DNA from 2 places in the Actinomadura sp. 1N219 genome. Region 1 is predicted to be linked to the other one. Evidence: predicted binding sites of a transcription regulator. Region 1 holds the regulator's gene; the other holds the start of a gene.
What was found. Region 1 encodes LexA, which represses DNA repair genes until DNA is damaged. Its sites were predicted from a motif close to TCGAACANNTGTTCGA; they were not measured.
Positions count from the first base shown of each region.

Region 2: uvrA (excinuclease ABC subunit UvrA) is a predicted target of LexA. The motif match lies at 1,853-1,868, and genes of this name have one in related genera.

Region 1 is NZ_JBIRAY010000008.1:29,789-41,114, reverse strand. It holds gene ACH35V_RS23810 (pirin family protein) at 1-26, shown strand, start outside; gene ACH35V_RS23805 (OsmC family protein) at 49-507, opposite strand; gene ACH35V_RS23800 (serine hydrolase) at 581-1,486, shown strand; gene ACH35V_RS23795 (DoxX family protein) at 1,604-2,347, shown strand; gene ACH35V_RS23790 (vitamin B12-dependent ribonucleotide reductase) at 2,433-5,252, opposite strand; gene nrdR (transcriptional regulator NrdR) at 5,372-5,845, opposite strand; gene ACH35V_RS23780 (LysM peptidoglycan-binding domain-containing protein) at 6,688-7,023, opposite strand; gene lexA (transcriptional repressor LexA) at 7,198-7,899, shown strand; gene leuS (leucine--tRNA ligase) at 8,579-11,047, opposite strand.
Region 2 is NZ_JBIRAY010000003.1:120,682-132,007, reverse strand. It holds gene ACH35V_RS12745 (Crp/Fnr family transcriptional regulator) at 1-166, shown strand, start outside; gene ACH35V_RS12740 (maleylpyruvate isomerase family mycothiol-dependent enzyme) at 210-956, opposite strand; gene ACH35V_RS12735 (MBL fold metallo-hydrolase) at 1,029-1,820, shown strand; gene uvrA (excinuclease ABC subunit UvrA) at 2,039-4,876, shown strand; gene ACH35V_RS12725 (Rieske (2Fe-2S) protein) at 5,333-5,737, shown strand; gene ACH35V_RS12720 (Rieske (2Fe-2S) protein) at 5,862-6,407, shown strand; gene ACH35V_RS12715 (mechanosensitive ion channel family protein) at 6,394-7,533, opposite strand; gene uvrC (excinuclease ABC subunit UvrC) at 7,705-9,765, shown strand; gene rapZ (RNase adapter RapZ) at 9,762-10,640, shown strand; gene yvcK (uridine diphosphate-N-acetylglucosamine-binding protein YvcK) at 10,741-11,326, shown strand, end outside.

The DNA.
Region 1 (11,326 bases):
TCAAGCCCCGCGGCCGCGCCCGCTGACCGAACTCACCATCGGCGGGTTCTAGAAACTCGGTTCATGGCGGACCGGGAAATTCATCGAGTTCGCGATGAAGCACAACTCATTCGCCCGGTGATGCAATTCGGCGGCGCGGGCGGCCCGCCCGGGATCGGCCAGGGTCGCCCGGGGACGGAGCACGACCTCCTCGAACCGTCCGCCGCCGTCCGGAGTCTCGGTCATGGTGCCGAGCGGGCTGTCCTCGTACGCGGTGACCACGATCTTCTCGACGGCGCACAAATGGAGGAACCACAGCATGTGGCATTCCGAGAGGGACGCGACGAGCAATTCCTCCGGATTCCACCGCGCGGGGTCGCCGCGGAAACTCGGATCGGCGCTGCCCGCGATCGGCGGCTTGCCGTCCGCGCGCACCTCATGGGCCCGCTCGTAGGCACGGTAGGAACTCGTCCCCGTCCCGGTGTTGCCCGTCCAGGTCACCGACACCTCGTACTGGTGGCTCTTCACGCGGCTCACTCTCCCCTCGCAGGCGGCGGACGGCTAACACAAAGGTAACGCCGCTCTCACGACACTCGCGATCATGCAGTTCAAGGCCGCAGGCCTCCTTGCCGGCGTCCTGCTCGCGGCGGCCGCCGTCCTCGTGGCCGGTTCTTCGACATTCGTGTACGAGCCCGTCCCCGTCCCTACGATTGCGGTGACGACGCCCATTCCGCGACAGAGGTCCACGCCCACGCCCACGCCCACGTTCACCGCGACGCAACGTGAAGCGCTCACGCGGACTCTCCGTGACTACCTCGATGGTCGTCCGGGCAGCCTGTCGCTTTCGGTACGGGACCTGACCACCGGCATCTCGTACTCCTACGGGAAGGGCCTGCGAACGGCGACGGCCAGCATCGTCAAAGTCGACATCGTCATGGCTCTGCTGCTCAAAGCGCAGCGCCGCGAACGTCCTCTCACGTCCGCCGAGAAAGGCTTGGCCGAGCGCGCGATCACGCTGAGCGACAATGCCGCCGCCTCCGCGCTCTGGCACGCCATCGGCGGCTCCGCGGGCCTCGCGTCCGCCAACGAGGAACTGGGCCTTCGCGACACCGACCCAGGCCCCGGCGGCGCGTGGGGGTCGACCGAAACGAGCGCCGCCGACCAGATCCGGCTGCTCACCGCGCTGATTTCGCCAGAAAGCCCCCTCGCCCCGGACGCGCGCCGCTACGTCCGCCGCCTGATGCGGGACGTTGCACCCGACCAGGCATGGGGCGTGAGCGCCGCGGGCGCCGACGCCGAGGTCAAGAACGGCTGGCTGCCCCGCGACGTCCACGGCGGCCGCTGGACGGTCACCAGCATCGGCATCGTCCGCAACGCAGGCCACCGCTACCTGATCGCCGCAGTCTCCGAGCGCCACCCCACGATGCGGGACGGCATCGAAGCCATAGAACACACCGCCGAAACCGTCACCGAGGCACTGACCAAAACCGCACCGGCAGAACGATGACGCACCGCCCCGGAGGCGTCTGGCACCCGCTCTCACCTGCGCCAGTCGCCGAATCCGCATGAAGGCCGTCATACTCTCCGATCGAACCGGGGATCACCGCACCCAAGGAGCGACGGCATGCGTCCTCGACCGTTGTACGACGCCGTGGCAGTCCTCGCGCGGCTCGGCGTGGGCCTCGTGTTCATGGCGCACGGCTGGCAGAAGATCGAGGCGGGCATCACCGCGACGGGCCGCTCGTTCGACGACCTCGGCGTCCCGCTCCCCACGGCCGCCGCCGTCTACGCCGCCTTCGCCGAACTCCTGGGCGGCGCCGCGCTGATCGCCGGGCTCGCCCTGCCGGTCACCGGCCTGCTGCTGTTCGCGGACATGGCGGGCGCGTTCGTGTTCGTCCACGCGGGCGAGGGCCTGTTCATGGTGGACGGCGCGACGGTCGAGAACGGCTACGAGCTCGTCCTCGTCCTCGGCCTGGCGAGCCTGCTGTTCGCCGCGGGCGCCGGCGGGCGGCTGACCCTCGACCAGTGGATCGTGACGAAGCGGCTGCGCCGTTCGGACGACGACGAAGAGGACGCGGCGAGCTTCGTGAAATCGCTCCGCCAAGCCGAAAGCCAGTCCGAAACCCAGTCCGAGACGACGAAGCAGCCCAGGAAGAAGCACCGGGCCCGGCGATCGGCGAAGAACCCGCCGCCCGCCGAGCCACCCGCCGAACCCGCCGCCGAAGGCTCCGAGGACGATCTGCTGGTGGCCGGCCCCCGCAAGGCGGCGCGGAAGCACCGCGCCCCCGGCGCCCGCCGCACTCGCCCGGCCGAGACCGCCGAGACCGCCGAGACCGCCCCGGCCGACGACAAGAACGACGCGACCTGACGAACGAACGAATCCCCCGCCCGCCGGGTGCGCGGCGGGCGGGGGATGGCTCAACGCGGACGCCTCAAACCGCCCGCCTCCGTGATCAGCTGCAGCCGCTGGTGGAGCCGCAGCCCTCGCAGACGTAGCAGCTGCCCGCCGGACGCATCTTCGTGCCGCAGGTGAGGCAGAGCGGCGCGTCCGCGGTGCGGCCCTGGCGGGACTCGATGACCTCCATGGACGAGCGCGCCTCCCCCGCCGGCGCCGCCGCCACCGGTGCGGGACGGGCGATCGCGGCGGACTGGGCCAGGGACTCGTGGTCGACCTCGTCCTCGGAGTGCAGGGCGGCGGGGTCCTCCCCGTTCGCCTGCATGGCGCGCTCCTCCGCCGTCAGGATGCCGAGACCCGCCCGCTCCTCGAAGGGCAGGTGGTCCAGCGCCAGGCGGCGGAAGATGTAGTCCATCACCGAGGTGGCCATGCGGATGTCCGGATCGTCGGTCATCCCGGCGGGCTCGAACCGCATGTTGGTGAACTTCTCCACCCACGTCTCCAGCGGGACGCCGTACTGCAGGCTGATCGAGATCGCCATGGAGAAGGCGTCCATCACACCGGCGAGGGTCGAGCCCTGCTTGCCGAGCTTGAGGAACACCTCGCCGACGCCGTCGTCCGGGTAGGACGACGCGGTCATGTAGCCCTCGGCGCCCGCGACGGAGAAGCGCGTGACGGTCGCCGGACGCTGCTTCGGCAGCCGCCTGCGGACCGGACGCGTCGCCCCCGCGGCCTCCGCCGGCGCCTCCTTGACCGCCTCCTTCTTCCCGGCGGCGGACAGCGGCTGGCCGACCTTGCAGTTGTCGCGGTAGATCGCCAGGGCCTTCAGGCCGAGCCGCCACCCCTCGAAGTACACCTTCTCGATGTCCTCGACGGTGGCCTGCTCCGGCATGTTCACCGTCTTGGAGATCGCGCCGGACAGGAACGGCTGGACGGCCGCCATCATCCGGACGTGCCCCATCGGGCTGATCGCCCGCTCGCCCATCGCGCAGTCGAACACCTCGTAGTGCGTGGTGCGCAGGCCGGGGGCGTCGACGACGTGGCCGTGCTCGGCGATGTACTCGACGATCGCCTCGATCTGCTCCTGCTGGTAGCCGAGCTTCTCCAGCGCCCGCGGCACCGTGTGGTTGACGATCTGCATGGACCCGCCGCCGACGAGCTTCTTGAACTTCATCAGCGCGAGGTCCGGCTCGATGCCGGTGGTGTCGCAGTCCATCATCAGCCCGATCGTCCCCGTCGGGGCGAGCAGCGAGGACTGGGCGTTGCGGTAGCCGTTCTTCTCGCCGACCTTCAGGCACTCCTGCCACTGCTTCGCCGCGGCCGCGTGGATCTCCTTGTCGATCGCGTCCAGCGTGCGGATGCCGTCGTTGGCGGCGGCGTGCTTGCGCATGACGCGCTTGTGCCCCTCGGCGTTGCGCGCGTAGCCCGCGTACGGGCCGACGACGCCCGCCATCTCCGCGGACCGGCGGTAGGCGACGCCCGTCATCAGCGACGTGATCGCCGCGGCGAGCGCCCGTCCGCCCTCGGAGTCGTAGGCGTGCCCGGACGCCATCAGCAGCGCGCCGAGGTTGGCGTAGCCGATGCCGAGCTGCCGGTAGTCGCGGGTCGTCTCCGCGATCTTCTCCGTCGGGAAGTCGGCGAAGGTGATCGACACGTCCATCGCCGTGATGATCAGCTCGGTGAGCTTGACGAACCGCCGGACGTCGAACGTCCCGTCGTCCGTGAGGAACTTCAGCAGGTTGATGCTCGCGAGGTTGCAGGACGAGTTGTCCAGGCTCATGTACTCGGAGCACGGGTTGCTCGCGGTGATGCGGCCGGTCTCGGGGTTGGTGTGCCAGTCGTTGATCGTGTCGTCGTACTGGATGCCGGGGTCGGCGCACTCCCAGGCGGCCTTCGCCATCAGCCGGAACAGGTCCTTGGCCTTGACGGTGTCGACGACCTCGCCGGTCATCCGGGCGCGCAGGCCGAACTCGCCGTCCGACTCGACGGCGTGCATGAACTCGTCCGACACGCGGACGGAGTTGTTGGCGTTCTGGTACTGGACGCTGCCGATGTCCTTGCCGCCGAGGTCCATGTCGAACCCGGCGTCCCGCAGCGCGCGGATCTTGTTCTCCTCGCGCGCCTTGGTCTCGATGAACTCCCCGATGTCGGGGTGGTCGACGTCCAGCACGACCATCTTCGCGGCCCGCCGCGTCGCGCCGCCCGACTTGATCGTCCCGGCGGACGCGTCGGCGCCGCGCATGAACGACACGGGTCCGCTGGCCGTGCCGCCGGACGACAGCAGCTCCCTGCTGGACCGGATGCGCGACAGGTTCAGGCCGGCGCCGGACCCGCCCTTGAAGATGACGCCCTCTTCCTTGTACCAGTCGAGAATCGACTCCATCGTGTCGTCCACCGACAGGATGAAACACGCCGAAACCTGCTGCGGCGACTTGGTGCCGACGTTGAACCAGACCGGCGAGTTGAAGCTGAAGAGCTGGTGGACGAGCGCGTACTTCAGCTCGTGGTCGAAGATCTCGGCGTCCTGCTCGGTGGCGAAATAGCCCTCCTTGAGGGCCGTGTCCGTGTACATGCGGACGACGCGGTCGACCAGCTGCTTCAGGCTCCATTCGCGCTGCGGCGTGCCGACCGCGCCGCGGAAGTACTTGGACGTGACGATGTTGACCGCGTTCAGCGACCAGAAGTCGGGGAACTCGACACCGCGCTGCTCGAAGTTGACCGAGCCGTCGCGCCAGTTGGTCATGACGACGTCACGACGTTCCCAGCGCAGCTCATCGTACGGATGCACGCCGGGCGTGGTGAAAATGCGCTCGACCTTCAGCCCCTTGCGGCCCCCCTTGCCGCGCCGTGCCGCCGAGCCGCTCACCGTCTCCGTCATGACCTTCCCCCTCTCGGGCCCACCCGCCGGGCCCTGTTCAGGAACAACCCCGCCACCGCACGGGGCATGCCCCGCGCGGAAACGCTCTTACATGTGCTGATGTGTTTCCGGAACCCGCCCTACCGAGGCGGGCCGGACTCCCCCGAGAAACCGGCCTTCCGCAGTGTTTCGATCTCCTTGGCGAAGTCGTCCAGCGACTCGAAGCTCCGGTAGACCGAGGCGAATCGCAGATAGGCGACCTCATCAAGCTCGCCGAGCGGCCCCAAGATCGCGAGGCCTATCTCGTGCGAGGGGATTTCCGCGGAGCCGGAGGATCTGATCTCCTCTTCGACCCGCTGACCCAGCTTCGCGAGCGCATCCTCGTCGACCGGACGGCCCTGGCAGGCCCTGCGCACACCGGCGATGATCTTTTCCCTGGAGAACGGCTCGGTGACGCCGCTGCGCTTGGCCACCATCACGAGCACATTCTCCTGCGTCGTGAATCGCCTGCCGCATTCCGCGCACGACCGGCGGCGCCGAATTGCGCCCCCGTCGTCGGTCGCACGGCTGTCGATCACTTTGGTGTCAGGGTTGCGACAGAACGGGCAGTGCACGTTACATCCCTCCCCTGACGATAACGCTTCACACCGCTGAACAGTTCCATATATGGGTGAAGTACATCGGTGTGACTACTAGATGTTGTGGTCCAACGGTACGACTCGCCGCAGGCGTACGCAACCTGATCTCACGCCTCGTGGATCACATCCGCCGCGTACGTCCAGGTCAGCTCCGTCCTCCAAGATTTCCTCCCGGGCGTGTCGTCACCCGGAGTCGCCGTCGCTCACAGAACGCAAGCTCACCCCCCAAATCACCCGCTCCCGACACCGCCACACCCCACATCCCCACCGCCGCCGACGTACGAGCCCGTCCGCCCGATGAGGACCCACAGGCGCCGCACCGCTCGCGCTTCCTTGGCCCCCGCCACCAAACCGCGATGCGGCCACGCACCCCCTCACATCACCCTCAGCCCATAGGCGCTGCCACCGATTCGCACACGGCCCGCCACCCGAACCGCGATCACTCGCCGCCGACGCCGTGGCCGACCTGGCGAAGGCAGGAGACCCGCCGCCGCACACCGCCGCCACACCCCGCCCATCCCACGACGGCCAACGCCGAGTCGGGCATGTTGGTCGAGGCGACCCGTCCGACACTCCGCGACCCGTCCGACACCCCGCGTCCCCGTCCGGCGTCAGGACGGCCTCCGCGGGTGAGGCGAGCCGCTCGATGTCGTCGGCACTCGAAACCGGCCGCGCCATGGCGACCAAGCTCTCGCGCGCCCACGCGCGCCCGGACAGAGGGTGCGTTCGACGGTCCAGGGCGGTCACCTGCCGAGTCGGGGAACAGGCGTGCCCGTCACGATCGGCGTCTCCGGCACATGTCTCGGGCGGGCGGTGGTTCAGCGGGCGGGGAGGCGGAGCTCCTGGCCTGGCTGGACGGTGGGATCGCCGCCTAGGCCGTTGAGATCAATGATGCGTTGGACGACGACGCGTGGGTCACTTCCCGGGTCGGTGTCCGCTGCGATGTTCCAGAGAGTGTCGCCACGTTCGACGACGACGGTTCTGGCGGGCTTGGACGGGTCGTCATGGGCCTCGCGGCCGCCAGCCATGGCACCGGGCCCCACCGTCAGCCACAGGCTTATGAGCGTGACGGTCGCGGCGAACAGGACCAGGACCACGCGCCCGCGGCGGGTCAGGCGGATCGGGACCCGGTCACTCTGGGGTGAACCCGACATCTCTCCCCTCCTCGACGTCGAATACATTTTCGATCGAACGCCTGTACGATGTTCTACCAGGAGGCGCCGACAAAAAGCGAGCACCACTTCGAACAATTGTTTGATCATTGGGCTCCGACGCGATAGGTTCCATGACAAGGAGTGACCGATCGAGGCGCCGGGAGGCGACGAGCGATGAGCAAGGTCCGGGAGCTGCCAGACGGCCCCATGGACGAGACGGGGCTGACGCAACGGCAGCGCATGGTGCTGGAGGTGATCCGCGACTCGGTCCAGCGCCGTGGGTACCCGCCCTCGATGCGCGAGATCGGCGAAGCCGTCGGGCTGACCAGCACCTCCAGCGTGTCGCACCAGCTCCGGGCGCTGCAGCGCAAGGGTTTCCTGCGCCGCGACCCCAATCGTCCCCGCGCGGTCGAGGTGCGAGTGCCGGGCGCCACGCCGGTGCGGACTGACGAGGAGGCCTACGAGGCCGCCGGAGGGCAGCCCGCGTCGTCGCAGCCCGCGCCCGCGTACGTGCCGCTGGTCGGACGGATCGCCGCAGGTGGGCCGATCCTCGCCGAGGAGGCCGTCGAGGACGTGTTCACGCTGCCGAAGCAGCTCGTCGGCGAGGGCACCCACTTCCTGCTGAAGGTCACCGGCGACTCGATGATCGACGCCGCGATCGCGGACGGTGACTGGGTCGTCGTCCGGCAGCAGCCGGTGGCCGAGCAGGGCGACATCGTGGCCGCCATGATCGACGGCGAGGCGACGGTGAAGACGTTCAAGCGCCGGGAGGACGGCCATATCTGGCTGCAGCCGCAGAACCCCGCGTACGAGCCGATCCCCGGCGACGAGGCGACGGTGCTAGGACGCGTCGTAGCGGTCCTCCGCAAGATGTGACACCCGCGCGGCCCCGCAACCCCGGGGCCGCGCGCCCGCCCCGCACGAGACACGCGCTCCGCCACATCATGGCCCGGACGACGGCCGCTTCCGCACGTCCCCGTCCCCGTCCCCGTCCCCGCCTCTGGCGGGCCGTCAGACCGGACACCAGCGGGTCGCCGCGAACGACCCCGGCGCACTCACCGCTGAACGGCACCCCGGTCGGCAGACCGCAGGGATCAACGCCCCGGACGACGAGCGTCTCCGCTAATCAGGCGGCCCTCAGCTAATCAGGCGCCCCCCAGCGGCGCCGCCAAACCGGACATCCGTCAGACCGTCGCAGAAGCCTGCCGTGCCACTACTGAAACGCCGCCCTGCGCTCTGCACGGGTCGAGAGGGTTCGCGGCCGCCAGCCCCGGAGCGGCAGGCCTGACAAACGACCGGCCTGACAAACGACGGGCCTGACGGACGCCAGACCCGGGACGACGGGCCTGACAAACGACCGGCCTGACAGACGACGGGCTTGACGGACGACGGGCCCGGACGACGGGCCCGGACGGCAGGCCTGACGGACGACGTGCCCGGGCGACGGGCCGGGGCGGCGGGCCTGACAGGCAACGGGCCTGATAGACGACCGCCTGACGGACGACCGGACCGGGGCGGCGGGACTGACGGACGGCGGGACTGACGGGCGAGGGTGTCAGCGCTTGGGGACGATGTTGACGATCTTGGGGGCGCGGACGATGATCTTGGCGATGTCGGCGCCGGACAGGGCATCCTGGATCTTCGGGGACGCCAGCGCCAGGCGCTCCAGGTCGGCCTCGGCGATTCCCGGCGCCACCTCCAGCCGGTCGCGGACCTTGCCGGCGACCTGGACGACGCACGTCACCGACTCCTCCACCAGCAGGGCCGGATCGGCGGACGGCCAGCCGGCGCTGATGACCGGCGCGGTCCGTCCCAGCAGCTCCCACGCCTCGTCGGCGGTGTAGGGCGCGAACAGCGACAGCACGACCGTCATGGCCTCGGCGGCCTCGCGGACGGCGGGGTCGGCGGCGCCGGGGCCGGAGTCGATGGCCTTGCGGGTCGCGGTGACCAGCTCCATGACCCGCGCGATGGCCACGTTGAACCGCTGCGTCTCGATCAGGGCGGTGGCCTCGTGGACCGTCCGGGCGGTGGCGCGGCGCAGGGCCGGGTCGCCGGACGCCGGGTCCGCGCCCGGGGCGGACGCGACCTCGGCGGCGATGCGGTGCACGCGGGCCAGGAACTTCGACATGCCGCGCGGTGACACGTCCGCCCAGTCGATGTCGTCCTCCGGCGGCCCGGAGAACAGGACCGCCAGCCGGACGACGTCCACCCCGAACTCGGCGATCTGCTCGCCCAGGTCGACGCCGTTGCCCAGCGTCTTCGACATCGCCTTGCCCTGGTTGATCACCTGGCCCTGGTTCAGCAGCCGCCGGAACGGCTCGGTGAACTCGACCATGCCCATGTCGTGCAGCACCTTGGTGAAGAACCGGCTGTACAGCAGGTGCAGGATGGCGTGCTCGACGCCGCCCGTGTACTGGTCGACCGGCATCCAGCGGCGGACCTGGTCGATGTCGAACGGGCCGCCCTCGTAGCCGGGCGAGCAGTAGCGGTAGTAGTACCAGGACGAGTCGACGAACGTGTCCATCGTGTCGGTGTCGCGCTTGGCCGGGCCGCCGCACTTGGGGCATTCGACGTTCACCCAGTCGGACGCGGCGGCCAGCGGCGACGTGCCCCTGGGGGCCAGGTCGGCGCCGCGCAGGCCCTCGGGCAGCGTCACCGGCAGCTGGTCGTCCGGGACGGGGACCTCGCCGCACGACTCGCAGTGGACGATCGGGATCGGGCAGCCCCAGAACCGCTGCCGGGACACCAGCCAGTCGCGCAGCCGGAAGTTCACCGCCGCGCGGCCGGTGCCGCGCTCCGCCAGGATCTCGATGATGCGGGCGATGGCGTCGGCCTTCGTCAGCCCGTCGATCGGCCCGGAGTTGACGATCTCGCCGTCGCCGGGCGTGGCGGCGCCGGTCTCGGCCGGGTCGGGCAGGCCGGTCTGGACGACGACGCGCACGGGCAGGCCGAACTTCAGCGCGAAGTCCAGGTCGCGCTGGTCGTGCGCCGGGACGGCCATGATCGCGCCGTGGCCGTATTCGGCCAGGACGTAGTCGGACGCCCAGATCGGCAGGCGCTCGCCGTTGACCGGGTTGACCGCGTAGCGGCCCAGGAACACGCCGGTCTTCTCCCGTTCGGCGGACAGCCGCTCGATCTCGCTCTCCCGGGAGACCTCGTCGCGGTACGCCTCGAACGCGGCCCGCTGGTCGGGCGCGCAGATCTCGTCGGCCAGCGCGGCGTCGGCGGCGACGACCATGAACGTCGCGCCGAACAGGGTGTCGGGCCGGGTGGTGTAGACGGCGACGGGCTCGTCCCGTCCCTCGATGGCGAAGTCGACGTCGGCGCCGGTGGAGCGGCCGATCCAGTTGCGCTGCATCAGCAGGACGCGCTCGGGCCACTTGCCCTCCAGCTGCTCCATGTCGTCCAGCAGCCGGTCCGCGTACTCGGTGATCTTGAAGTACCACTGGGTCAGGACGCGCTTCTCGACCAGCGTCCCGCAGCGCTCGCAGTGCCCGCCGACGACCTGCTCGTTGGCCAGGACGGTCTGGTCCTTCGGGCACCAGTTGACGTGGCCGCCCTTGCGGTAGGCCAGGCCGCGGTCGTAGAAGCGCAGGAACAGCCACTGCGTCCACTTGTAGTACTCGGGGTCGGACGTGTGCAGCCGCCGCGTCCAGTCGAACGACGGCGCGTAGCGGTGGAACGAGGACGCCTGCGTGTCGATGTTGGCGTACGTCCACTCGGCGGGGTGCGAGTCGCGCTTGATGGCGGCGTTCTCCGCGGGCAGGCCGAAGGAGTCCCAGCCGATGGGGTGCAGGACGTTGAAGCCGCGCTGGAACCAGTACCGCGCGGGGACGTCCCCGATGGCGAACGCCTCCGCGTGGCCCATGTGCAGGTCGCCGCTGGGGTAGGGGAACATGTCCAGCGCGTAGCGCCGCTCCCGGCCCTCGTCCTTCTCATCGGCCGCGAACGGTTCGAGCTCTGCCCAGCGGGCCTGCCACTTGTCCTGAACCGCCCGGGGGTCGTAGTGCTCGTCGCTGCTCACGCTTCCAGACTCCGGTTTCTTGCTCGTTCGCTGGCTGCAAATGGTCGTGGCCGTCCGCTGACATGAAACGACCCCTCGCGCAGGAGGGGCCACCACGTTGACGTCAGTCCGTCAACGTGGTCGTTCGAGGAGCAGCCGTGCCGACATACATCAAAGGGTAGCGCAACCGCAAGCCCTCCCGCGGGCCTTAAAGCACACGCGGAGCGGCTCACGCGGAGCGGCTCACGCGGAGCGGCTCACGCGGAGCGGCTCACGCGGAGCGGCTCACGCGGAGCGGCT
Region 2 (11,326 bases), on a different contig from region 1:
CGTGTCCCAGCAGGACCTGGGCCGCTGGGCCGGGATGGGCCGCCGGAAGGTCGCGCAGATCCTCGCGGCGGAGCCCGTCCGCGGCGGGCTCACCGTGGCCCGCAACTCGATCGTCGTCCGCTCCGTCGACGCCGTCCACCGGCTCGCCGGCCACGACACGGACTGACGGACCGAGGGCCAGAACCCGGCGGGGTCAGAACCCGGCGGGGTCAGAACCCGGTGGTCTCGTGGGGCCACGGCGGCGGCTTCGGCAGCGGCCCGTCCGGACGGATCGTCACCCCGGCCCCGTCCGAGCGGCCGCTCAGCCAGCCGAGCAGCGCCCGCCCCGACCCGGACGCCTCCGGCCCGCCCGGCGCCCAGCCCAGGTCGGCGGACTCGCCGGAGTCGGTCGCGGTGATCCGGTGCCCGGCGAGCTCGCCGCGCAGCTTCTCGGGCAGCGCGGCCATGTCCGTCAGCGTCCTGCCGAGCGCCCACCGGACGTAGGACTCCGGCCAGTCGGCGGGCCCGTACCCGGCGGCGAGGTCGACGTGGTGCGCCTCCACCTCGTGCCAGCGCCGGTACAGCGTGAACCAGGCCGGGTGCGGCCAGCCCTGCATCGCGCTCACCCGCACGTTCCACGCGTCCTCGGGCATCGTCCGCGCCTGCTCGGCGAACCGGGCGGCCGTCGCGCGGACGTCCTCGATCAGCTCGTCGCGCCCGCGTCCGGCGCCCGCCTCCAGGTCGGCGTTGCGGACGTCCATGCTCGGGTACTGCGGGATCTCCACGCCCGTCCGCGCCCATTCGAGCAGGTTCCACAGCGAGTCGGCGTTGCGGGCGATGTGGGTGGCCACATGGCCGCGGCTCCACCCCGGCAGCGCCGACGGGGCCCGCAGGTCCTGGTCACTGAGCCCCGACAGCGTCCCGATGATCCGTTCCATGCCCGGATCCAGCTCGTCGACGACCTCGCGCCAAGTCATGAGACCCTCCCTAGCCCAAAAAGAGCCTCCATCCTGTCGCACGGTTCCGCCCCGTGTCACACAATGGCGATCATGGAGCTTCCGATCTGCCTGACCTGCGGCGTCCAGTACGCCGGACCGCGCCCCGACTGCCCGATCTGCGAGGACGAGCGCCAGTACGTCGGCTGGGACGGCCAGCGCTGGACGACCCTGGAGGAGCTGCGCGCCGACCACCGCGGAAGGGTCGCCGAGGAGGGCCCCGGCGTCGTCGGCATCGGCTGCGAGCCGTCCACCGCCATCGGCCAGCGGGCCCTGCTGCTGCGCGCGCCGTCCGGCAACGTCCTCTGGGACGCGATCACCTACATCGACGACGAGCTGATCCGCCAGGTCACCGAGCTGGGCGGCATCTCCGCCATCGCGATCAGCCACCCGCACTTCTACGGCAGCATGATCGAGTGGGCGCACGCGTTCGACGCGCCCGTCTACATCCACGAGGCCGACCGCCGCTGGGTCGCCCGCCCCGACGACGCCGTCGTCTACTGGACGGGCGACACCCACGAGCTCGCCGACGGCCTCACCCTCGTCAACGCGGGCGTGCACTTCGACGGCGGCCAGGTCCTGCACTGGCGCGAGGCCCGCGCGGTGTTCTCCGGCGACATCCTCCAGGTCGTCAACGACCGCGACTGGGTCAGCTTCATGTACAGCTACCCGAACTACATCCCGGAGCGTCCCCGCACCGTCCGCCGTGCCCTGCGCCTCCTGGAGCCCCACGACTTCGACCGCGTCTACGGCGCCTGGTGGAAGAAGATCGTGTACACGGACGGCAAGCAGGCCGTCCGCCGCTCCGCCGACCGCTACCTCACCTACGCCCTCGACGACGAGTAGGCGCACCCGGGCGTTCCGGTGGCGGGTGGTGTTCGAACACGTGTACGGTGCGAGGGTGCCGCCCGGACGGGCGGGGAGCACCGTGAAATGCGGCGGCGGCCGCCGCTGTTATGGCCTCGGGGATTCTGTCGTACCCCCTGGCTAGCCTTGAGACCGACGTGTCTCTCCCCATCGCCGCGCCCAGAACCCGCGCCCAGAACAGGAACCGGAAGAACGCCGTGCATGACCGACTCATCGTGCGTGGAGCACGCGAGCACAACCTGAAGGACGTCTCGCTCGACCTCCCGCGTGACTCCCTGATCGTGTTCACCGGTCTGTCGGGCTCCGGGAAGTCCAGCCTGGCGTTCGACACGATCTTCGCGGAGGGCCAGCGCCGGTACGTGGAGTCGCTGTCGGCCTACGCCCGCCAGTTCCTCGGCCAGATGGACAAGCCCGACGTCGACTTCATCGAGGGCCTGTCCCCGGCGGTGTCGATCGACCAGAAGTCGACCAGCAAGAACCCGCGGTCGACGGTCGGCACGATCACCGAGGTGTACGACTACCTGCGGCTCCTCTACGCGCGGATCGGGCACCCGCACTGCCCGGAATGCGGCCGTCCGATCAGCCGGCAGGCGCCGCAGCAGATCGTCGACCGGGTGCTGGAGCTGGAATCCGGCACCCGCTTCCAGGTGCTCGCGCCCGTGATCCGCGGGCGCAAGGGCGAGTACCTGGAGCTGTTCCGCGAGCTGCAGTCCAAGGGCTACTCGCGGGCCCTGGTCGACGGCGAGATGATCCGCCTGGACGAGCCGCCCAAGCTGAAGAAGCAGGAGAAGCACGACGTCTCCGTCGTGGTCGACCGGCTCTCGGTGAAGGACTCGGCCCGGCAGCGGCTCGCCGACTCGGTCGAGACCGCGCTGGGCCTCGCGGGCGGCACGATCGTCCTCGACTTCGTCGACCTGCCCGAAGGCGACGAGCACCGCACCCGGATGTACTCCGAGCACCTCTACTGCCCCTACGACGACCTGTCGTTCGAGGAGCTGGAGCCCCGGTCGTTCTCGTTCAACTCGCCCTACGGCGCCTGCCCCGACTGCACCGGGCTCGGCACCCGCATGGAGGTCGACCCCGAGCTCGTCGTCCCGGACGTGGAGATCAGCCTCGGCGAGGGCGCGATCCAGCCGTGGTCGAACGGGCACGTCAGCGACTACTTCCTGCGGCTGCTGTCCGCGCTCGGCGACGCGATGGGCTTCGACCTCAACACGCCGTGGGAGCGGCTGCCCGCCAAGGCGCGCAAGGCGATCCTGGGCGGGCACGAGACCCAGGTCCACGTCCGCTACAAGAACCGCTACGGCCGGACGAGGTCGTACTACACGTCCTACGAGGGCGTGATCCCGTACATCCAGCGGCGCCATGCCGAGTCCGAGAGCGACGCCAGCCGCGAGAAGTTCGAGGGCTACATGCGGGAGATCCCGTGCCCGACGTGCGAGGGCGCCCGGCTCAAGCCGGTCGTGCTCGCCGTCACCATGGGCGGGATGTCGATCGCCGAGGTCGCCGCGATGCCGATCGGCGAGGCCGCGAAGTTCCTGCTGGCGATGGAGCTGAACGAGCGCGAGACGCACATCGCCGAGCGCGTCCTCAAGGAGATCAACGCGCGGCTCGGGTTCCTGCTGGACGTCGGCCTCGACTACCTCACCCTCGACCGGGCGTCCGCGACGCTGGCGGGCGGCGAGGCTCAGCGCATCCGGCTGGCCACGCAGATCGGCTCCGGGCTGGTCGGCGTCCTGTACGTGCTGGACGAGCCGTCCATCGGCCTGCACCAGCGCGACAACCACCGGCTGCTGGAGACGCTGCTCCGGCTCCGCGACATGGGCAACACGCTGATCGTCGTCGAGCACGACGAGGACACCATCGAGGCCGCCGACTGGATCGTCGACATCGGCCCCCGCGCCGGGGAGCACGGCGGCGAGATCGTCGTGTCCGGCACGCTCGACGACCTGAAGAAGTCCGAGCGCTCGCTGACCGGCGCGTACCTGGACGGGCGCCGCGAGATCGCCGTCCCGGAGATCCGCCGCCCGCGGACGCGCGGCCGCGAGGTCACCGTCAAGGGCGCCCAGCAGAACAACCTGCGCGACGTGGACGTGTCGTTCCCGCTCGGCGTCCTCACGGCCGTGACGGGCGTGTCGGGCTCCGGCAAGTCGACGCTGGTCAACGACATCCTCTACAACGCGCTCGCCAAGAAGCTGAACGGCGCGCGGACCGTCCCCGGCAAGCACAAGCGCGTCAACGGCGTCGACCAGCTCGACAAGGTCGTCCACGTCGACCAGTCGCCGATCGGGCGCACCCCGCGCTCCAACCCGGCGACCTACACCGGCGTGTTCGACCACATCCGCAAGCTGTTCGCGCAGACCACCGAGGCGAAGGTGCGCGGCTACCAGCCGGGCCGGTTCTCCTTCAACGTCAAGGGCGGGCGCTGCGAGAACTGCTCCGGCGACGGCACCATCAAGATCGAGATGAACTTCCTGCCGGACGTCTACGTCCCCTGCGAGGTCTGTCACGGCGCCCGCTACAACCGGGAGACGCTGGAGGTCCACTACAAGGGCAAGACGATCTCCGAGGTGCTCGACATGCCGATCGAGCAGGCCACGACGTTCTTCGAGCCCGTCACGGCGATCCACCGGCATCTGAAGACGCTGAACGACGTGGGGCTCGGGTACGTCCGGCTCGGGCAGCCCGCCCCGACGCTGTCGGGCGGCGAGGCGCAGCGCGTCAAGCTGGCGTCCGAGCTGCAGAAGCGCTCCACGGGCCGCACCATCTACGTCCTGGACGAGCCGACCACGGGCCTGCACTTCGAGGACATCCGCAGGCTCCTCGGCGTCCTGAACGGCCTGGTCGACAAGGGCAACACGGTGATCGTCATCGAGCACAACCTGGACGTCGTCAAGACCGCCGACTGGATCATCGACATGGGCCCCGAGGGCGGCTCCCGCGGCGGCACCGTCGTCGCGACCGGAACCCCCGAGGACGTCGCCGCCGAGGAGGCCAGCTACACCGGCCAGTTCCTCGCCAAGATCCTTTCCTGACCGGTTCGGGACACGGCCGAAATTTCGTCCGGGTTCGCTGAACCTTCCGGGTGGGCGGGGCCGTGTTGTGGGGTGAGGCGCTGAAAAGCGCGTCCCGCAGGAGGAGGAAGGCCGTCCGGAACGGGCGGGAAGGCGCACCGGAGGGCGGCCACGGCATCCACCTCGGCGCCGCGAGTGCGGGGAACCGCGGCGCGAGCTTCCTTCCGAACGCGGGACCGGCCGGACCGGCGGCGTGCGGGGGCATCCCCGCGGGCAGGGACGCCGCGGGTCCGGTCCGCTGTTCCCGGGACCCCTCCCGGTCAAGGGGAGGGGCCTCCGGGACGCCCGCCCGGACATCCGCCGCCGGGTGCCGCCCGCCGCCGGGTGCCGCCCGCCGCCGGGTGCCGCCCGCCGCGGAGTGCCGCCCGTGGGCGGGTCGCCGCAGGTCCGGGGCCGCCGTCCAGGATCATGGACCTCATGACTGACGCAGAGGGGATCGGCCGCCGCACGGTGCTGTGCGGGGCCGGAGTCGCCGGCGCCGCCGCCCTGGTCGGGTGCGGCGGCGACGAGGAGAAGTCCGCGCAGGAGCTCAAGGGCAAGGAGGTCGCGAAGGCCGCCGACGTCCCGGTCGGCGGCGGGAAGGTCAACGCGGCGGAGAAGATCGTGGTGACGCAGCCGAGCCAGGGCGTCTTCAAGGCGTTCACGGCGGTCTGCACGCACCAGGGCTGCACCGTGGGCGGGGTGTCCAACGGGGTGATCACGTGCGACTGCCACGGCAGCGAATTCAAGATCGCGGACGGGTCGGTGCAGCGCGGCCCGGCCGAGAAACCGCTGAAGGAGTATCCGGCGCAGGTCAAGGGCGGCGGGATCGTCGTCAGCTGACCGTCCGGCGCCCGCTCGGCGGCCGTCCGGCGCCCGCCGAACTGGTTCGGAATTGAACCATCCCGGGCGCGGATCCGTGCTCCCAGGTGACGTACGGGAATCGAGATGTCACCGGAGGGCGAGTATGCCAGAGGGGTCCGAGACGCGACTGGACGAGACGGAGCAGGCGCCGGGGGGCACCGCGCCGGGGGCCGCCGCGCCGGGGGGTGCGGCGGCCGGGGGCGGCACCCGCAGAGGACTGCTCGTCGGAGCGGGCCTCGCGGGCGTCGCCGGGCTGGCGGCGGCCTGCGGCGGCTCCGGCGACGACGACGCGGGCGGCTCGGCGGACACCGGCACGGGCGGCGGCTCCGGCGGCGGCCAGGAGACCGGCGGCGGTGGCGGGGGCACGGCCCTCGCGGCGGCCGCCGACATCCCGGTCGGCGGCGGCAAGGTCTTCAAGGACGCCAAGGTCGTGGTGTGCCAGCCGTCCCAGGGCGAGTTCAAGGCGTTCTCGGCCGCCTGCACGCACCGCGGCTGCGCCGTCGGCTCGGTGTCCGGCGGCACGATCAACTGCCACTGCCACGGCAGCAAGTTCAAGATCGCGGACGGCTCGGTGGCGAACCCGCCCGCGGAGGAGCCCCTGGAGGAGAAGAAGATCAACGTCCAGGGCGGGCAGATCATGCTCGCCTGACCGTCCGCGCGTGCACCGGGCCGTCCCCGCCGGGGCCGGCCCGGCCGCCGCCGCCGTCGGGCGCGGCGCGGCCGCCGTCGCCGCGGCCGTCGAGGGCGGTCTCCAGCGGTTCGACGCGGAAGCGGGGGAGCGCCTCGGGGTAGCGGTCGCGGATGTGGGAGATGAGATGCTCGCGGACGTCGCAGCGCAGGTCCCAGGTGCTCGCCGAGTCCGCCGCGCTCATCATCGCGCGGATCGTGACCAGCCCGTTCGGCTGGACGCCCACCGCCTGCAGGATCCACTCGCGGCGATCCCACAGCGGGTTGTCGCGGAGCGCCGCGTACAGCTCGGCGCGCAGCTCCTCGATCGGGACCGTCCAGTCGACGTGCAGGTCCACCGACCCGAGCAGCCGGGACGAGTGCCGGGTCCAGTTCTCGAACGGCTGCTCGGTGAAGTACGACACCGGGAAGATCATCCGCCGGTCGTCCCAGAGCCGCAGCGCCACGTAGGACAGGGTCAGCTCCTCGACCCGTCCCCACTCGCCCTGCACGACGACGACGTCGTCCAGCCGCAGCGCGTCGCTGAACGCCAGCTGCAGCCCGGCGAGCAGGTTGCCCAGCACCGGCCGCGCCGCGATCCCGACGACCAGCCCGGCGACGCCCGCCGACGCCAGCAACCCGGCGCCGACCGTGCGCACCGCCGGGAAGGTGAACAGCGCGGCGCCCAGCGCCAGCACCACGATCAGCACGGCCGCGATGCGGCGCAGCAGCAGCATCTGCGTGCGGGCCTTCCTGGCCCGCCGGTTGCGGTCGCCCTCGATCCGCATCAGCCGCTCGAGCGGCGGGTCGCTCAGCGCGTAGCCGATCCGCAGCACCAGCCACGTCGTCACGCCGATCGCGGCGATCCGCAGCGCCTGCCGGACCGCGCTCTCGGCCGGGTCCGCGAGCAGCCGGTACGGCATCGCGGTGCTGCAGCCCACGACCGCGGCGAACGCGAACGCCGGCGCGGCGACCCGCCGGGCGGCGAGCCCGGCCCCAGGCCAGCGCGCCGACAGCCGTCCGGCCAGCAGCCGCCGTCCCACCTCCACGAGGGTCACGGACGCGGTGACCACCGCCGCCAGCACGATCCAGGCCCCGAACGCGGACACGCTCGAACCGACCTCCTCCCGCTGCGCGCGGAAACCTCTTCCGGCCCTCCCTTTCCCGGGGTTTTGCGATCATGTGAACCTGACGGCGAGATCTCCGTCACCCGCGGAGAGGCGCGTGGAGGGCATGCGCGGGAGCACGGCGTGTCGGTGCCGCCCACTAGGCTTTTGGACGTGGCAGACCCGGCGACCTACCGACCCGCACCCGGCTCCATCCCCGAGTCACCCGGGGTGTACCGGTTCCGCGACGAGCACGGCCGGGTCATCTACGTGGGCAAGGCCAAGAGCCTCCGCCAGCGCCTCAACTCCTACTTCACCGACTTCTCCGCGCTGCATCCCCGCACCCAGACCATGGTCCGCACCGCCGCCAAGGTCGACTGGACGGTCGTCGCGACCGAGGTCGAGGCCCTCCAGCTCGAATACTCCTGGATCAAGGAGTTCGATCCGCGGTTCAACGTCCGTTACCGCGACGACAAGTCGTATCCCTACCTCGCCGTCACCCTGAACGAGGAGTTCCCGAGGGTGATGGTGATGCGCGGTGCCAAGCGGAAGGGCGTGCGCTACTTCGGGCCGTACTCCCACGCGTGGGCGATCCGGGAGACGGTCGACCAGCTGCTGCGCGTGTTCCCCGTCCGGACGTGCAGCGCGGGCGTGTTCAAGCGGCAGCACCAGCTCGACCGGCCCTGCCTGCTCGGCTACATCGGCAAATGCTCGGCGCCGTGCGTCGGCCGCGTCACGCCGGACGAGCACCGCCTCCTCGCCGAGGACTTCTGCGACTTCATGGCGGGCCACACCACCCGGTTCATCAAGCGCCTCGAACGCGACATGCGCGAGGCCGCCGCGTCGCAGGAGTACGAGCGCGCGGCCCGGCTCCGCGACGACGTCCGCGCGCTGGAGCGGGCGCTGGAGAAGCAGGCCGTCGTCCTGCCCGACCGGACCGACTGCGACATGATCGCCTTCGCGGAGGACGAGCTGGAGGCGGCCGTCCAGGTGTTCTACGTGCGCGGCGGGCGGATCCGCGGGCAGCGCGGCTGGGTCGTCGACAAGGTCGAGGACGTCACCACCGCCGACCTGGTCGAGCACTTCCTCATCCAGATCTACAGCGAGAGCGAATCGGTGCCGCGGGAGGTGCTCGTCCCGGCCCTGCCGCCCGAGGAGGAGGCGATGACCGAGCTGCTGTCCGAGCAGCGCGGCGGGCCCGTCCGGCTCCGCGTCCCGCAGCGCGGCGACAAGAAGTCGCTGCTGGAGACGGTCGCGCGCAACGCGCACGAGGCGCTCAAGCAGCACAAGACGCGCCGCGCGTCCGACCTGACCACCCGCAGCCGCGCGCTCCAGGAGATCCAGGACGCGCTGGAGCTGGACGACGCGCCCCTGCGCGTCGAGTGCTACGACGTGTCCAACCTCCAGGGCACCAACGTGGTCGCGTCGATGGTCGTGTTCGAGGACGGCCTGGCCCGCAAGAGCGAGTACCGCCGCTTCACGATCAAGGCCGTCGAGGGGCAGGACGACGTCCGCTCCATCCACGAGGTCATCACCCGCAGGTTCAAGCGGTACCTCGCCGAGAGCGAGAAGATGGGCGAGCTCGACCACCTCGGCGATCCTGACGAGGAGGGCGCGCACCAGCCGATCGACCCGGAGACCGGCAGGCCGCGCAAGTTCGCCTACCCGCCCAACCTCGTCGTCGTCGACGGCGGCCCGCCGCAGGTCGCCGCCGCGCAGCGGGCGCTGGACGAGCTGGGCGTCGACGACATCGCGGTCTGCGGGATCGCCAAGCGGCTGGAGGAGATCTGGCGGCCCGGCGAAGGCGACCCGGTGATCCTGCCGCGCAACAGCGAGGGCATGTTCCTCGTCCAGCGGGTCCGCGACGAGGCGCACCGGTTCGCCATCACGTTCCACCGGCAGCGGCGGTCCAAGTCCATGACGGTGAGCGAACTCGATAACGTTCCGGGTCTGGGCCCGGCGCGCCGCGCGGCGCTGCTGAAGCACTTCGGCTCGCTGAAGCGGTTGAAGGACGCGACGCCGGAGCAGGTCGCCGAGGTCCCGGGGATCGGCCTGCGCAGCGCCGAGGGCATCGTCGCGGCGCTGCACGGCGCCGCGGTCCCGCGCGGGGGCGCCGGGACGCACGGTGCTGAAACGGACGGCGCCGGGACGGACGGCGCCGGAACGAGCGGTGCCGGAACGGGCGGCGCCGAGACGGGCCGCAACGACGGGGAGCACACGGGGAGAGGGTCATGACCAGCGAGACGAAGATCCCGGACATCGTGATCGTCACCGGCATGTCCGGGGCGGGCCGCAGCACGGCGGCCAAGTCCCTGGAGGACCTCGACTGGTTCGTGGTCGACAACCTGCCGCCCGGCCTGCTGGCCACGATGGCCGACCTCGGCGGCCGGGTGAAGGACGCCGTGCCCCGCATCGCCGTCGTCGTGGACGTCCGCAGCCGCGCCTTCACCGAGGACCTGCACTCCTCCATCGCCGAGCTGGAGGCGCGCGGCGTCCACCCGCGCGTGGTGTTCCTGGAGGCGAACGACGCCGACCTGGTGCGCCGGTTCGAGAGCGTCCGCCGCCCGCACCCGCTGCAGGGCGACGGCCGCCTCGTCGACGGCATCGCCCGCGAGCGGGAGCTGGTCCGCGAGGTCCGCGCCGAGGCCGACCTGGTGATCGACACCAGCGGGCTCAACGTGCACGAGCTCCGCAACAAGATCATCGGGTTCTTCGGCAACGACACCGGCGAGACCAGCCTCCGCGCGACCGTCGTGTCGTTCGGCTACAAGTACGGGCTGCCCGTCGACGCCGACCTCGTCGTCGACTGCCGGTTCCTGCCGAACCCGCACTGGGTGCCTGAGCTGCGGCCGAAGACGGGCCGCGACGCCGCCGTCCGCGACTACGTCCTCGGGCAGCGCGGCGCCAAGGAGTTCCTGTACGCGTACGCGGAGGTGCTGCGGCTCCTCGCCGACGGCTACGAGCGCGAGGGGAAGCACTACGTGACCCTGGCCGTGGGATGCACCGGCGGCAAACACCGTAGTGTGGCCATGGCGGAACAGATCGCCGCCCGGCTGCGGGACGAGGGCATCGAGGTGCAGGTCGCCCATCGCGACCTCGGCCGCGAGTAGAATCCCCGTCCGGCCCCTTGTTGGGGGACGACCCCCACGCCCCCGGGAAAGAACTGGCGCCCGGCGGGATCCCGGACGAGGAGAGCAGGTCGACGGCACGGTGAAGCCCAACGGCCCGAAGGTCGTCGCGCTCGGCGGCGGCCACGGCCTCTACGCCTCGCTGTCGGCGCTGCGCCGCGTCACCGACCGGCTGACCGCGATCGTCACCGTCGCCGACGACGGCGGGTCCAGCGGGCGGCTCCGCCGCGAGCTGGGGGTGCTGCCGCCCGGCGACCTGCGGATGGCGCTCGCCGCGCTGTGCGGCGACGACGAGTGGGGCCAGACGTGGCGGGACGTCGTCCAGCACCGCTTCCGCAGCGAGGGCGACCTGCAGGGCCACGCGGTCGGGAACCTCCTCATCGTCGCGCTGTGGGAGCTGCTCGGGCAGGAGGCGGCCGTCGACGGGCTCGACTGGGTCGGGCGGCTGCTCGGCGCGCACGGGCGCGTCCTGCCGATGGCGGCCGTCCCGATGGACATCGTCGCGGAGGTGCGCGGCGCCGACCCGGCGAGGCCCGACGAGATCACCCACGTCAAGGGGCAGGTCGCGTGCGCGAAGACGCCCGGCAGCGTGCTCGGCGTCTCGCTGGTCCCGGCCGACCCGCCCGCCTGCCCGGAGGCGCTCGCCGCCGTCGACGACGCCGACTGGA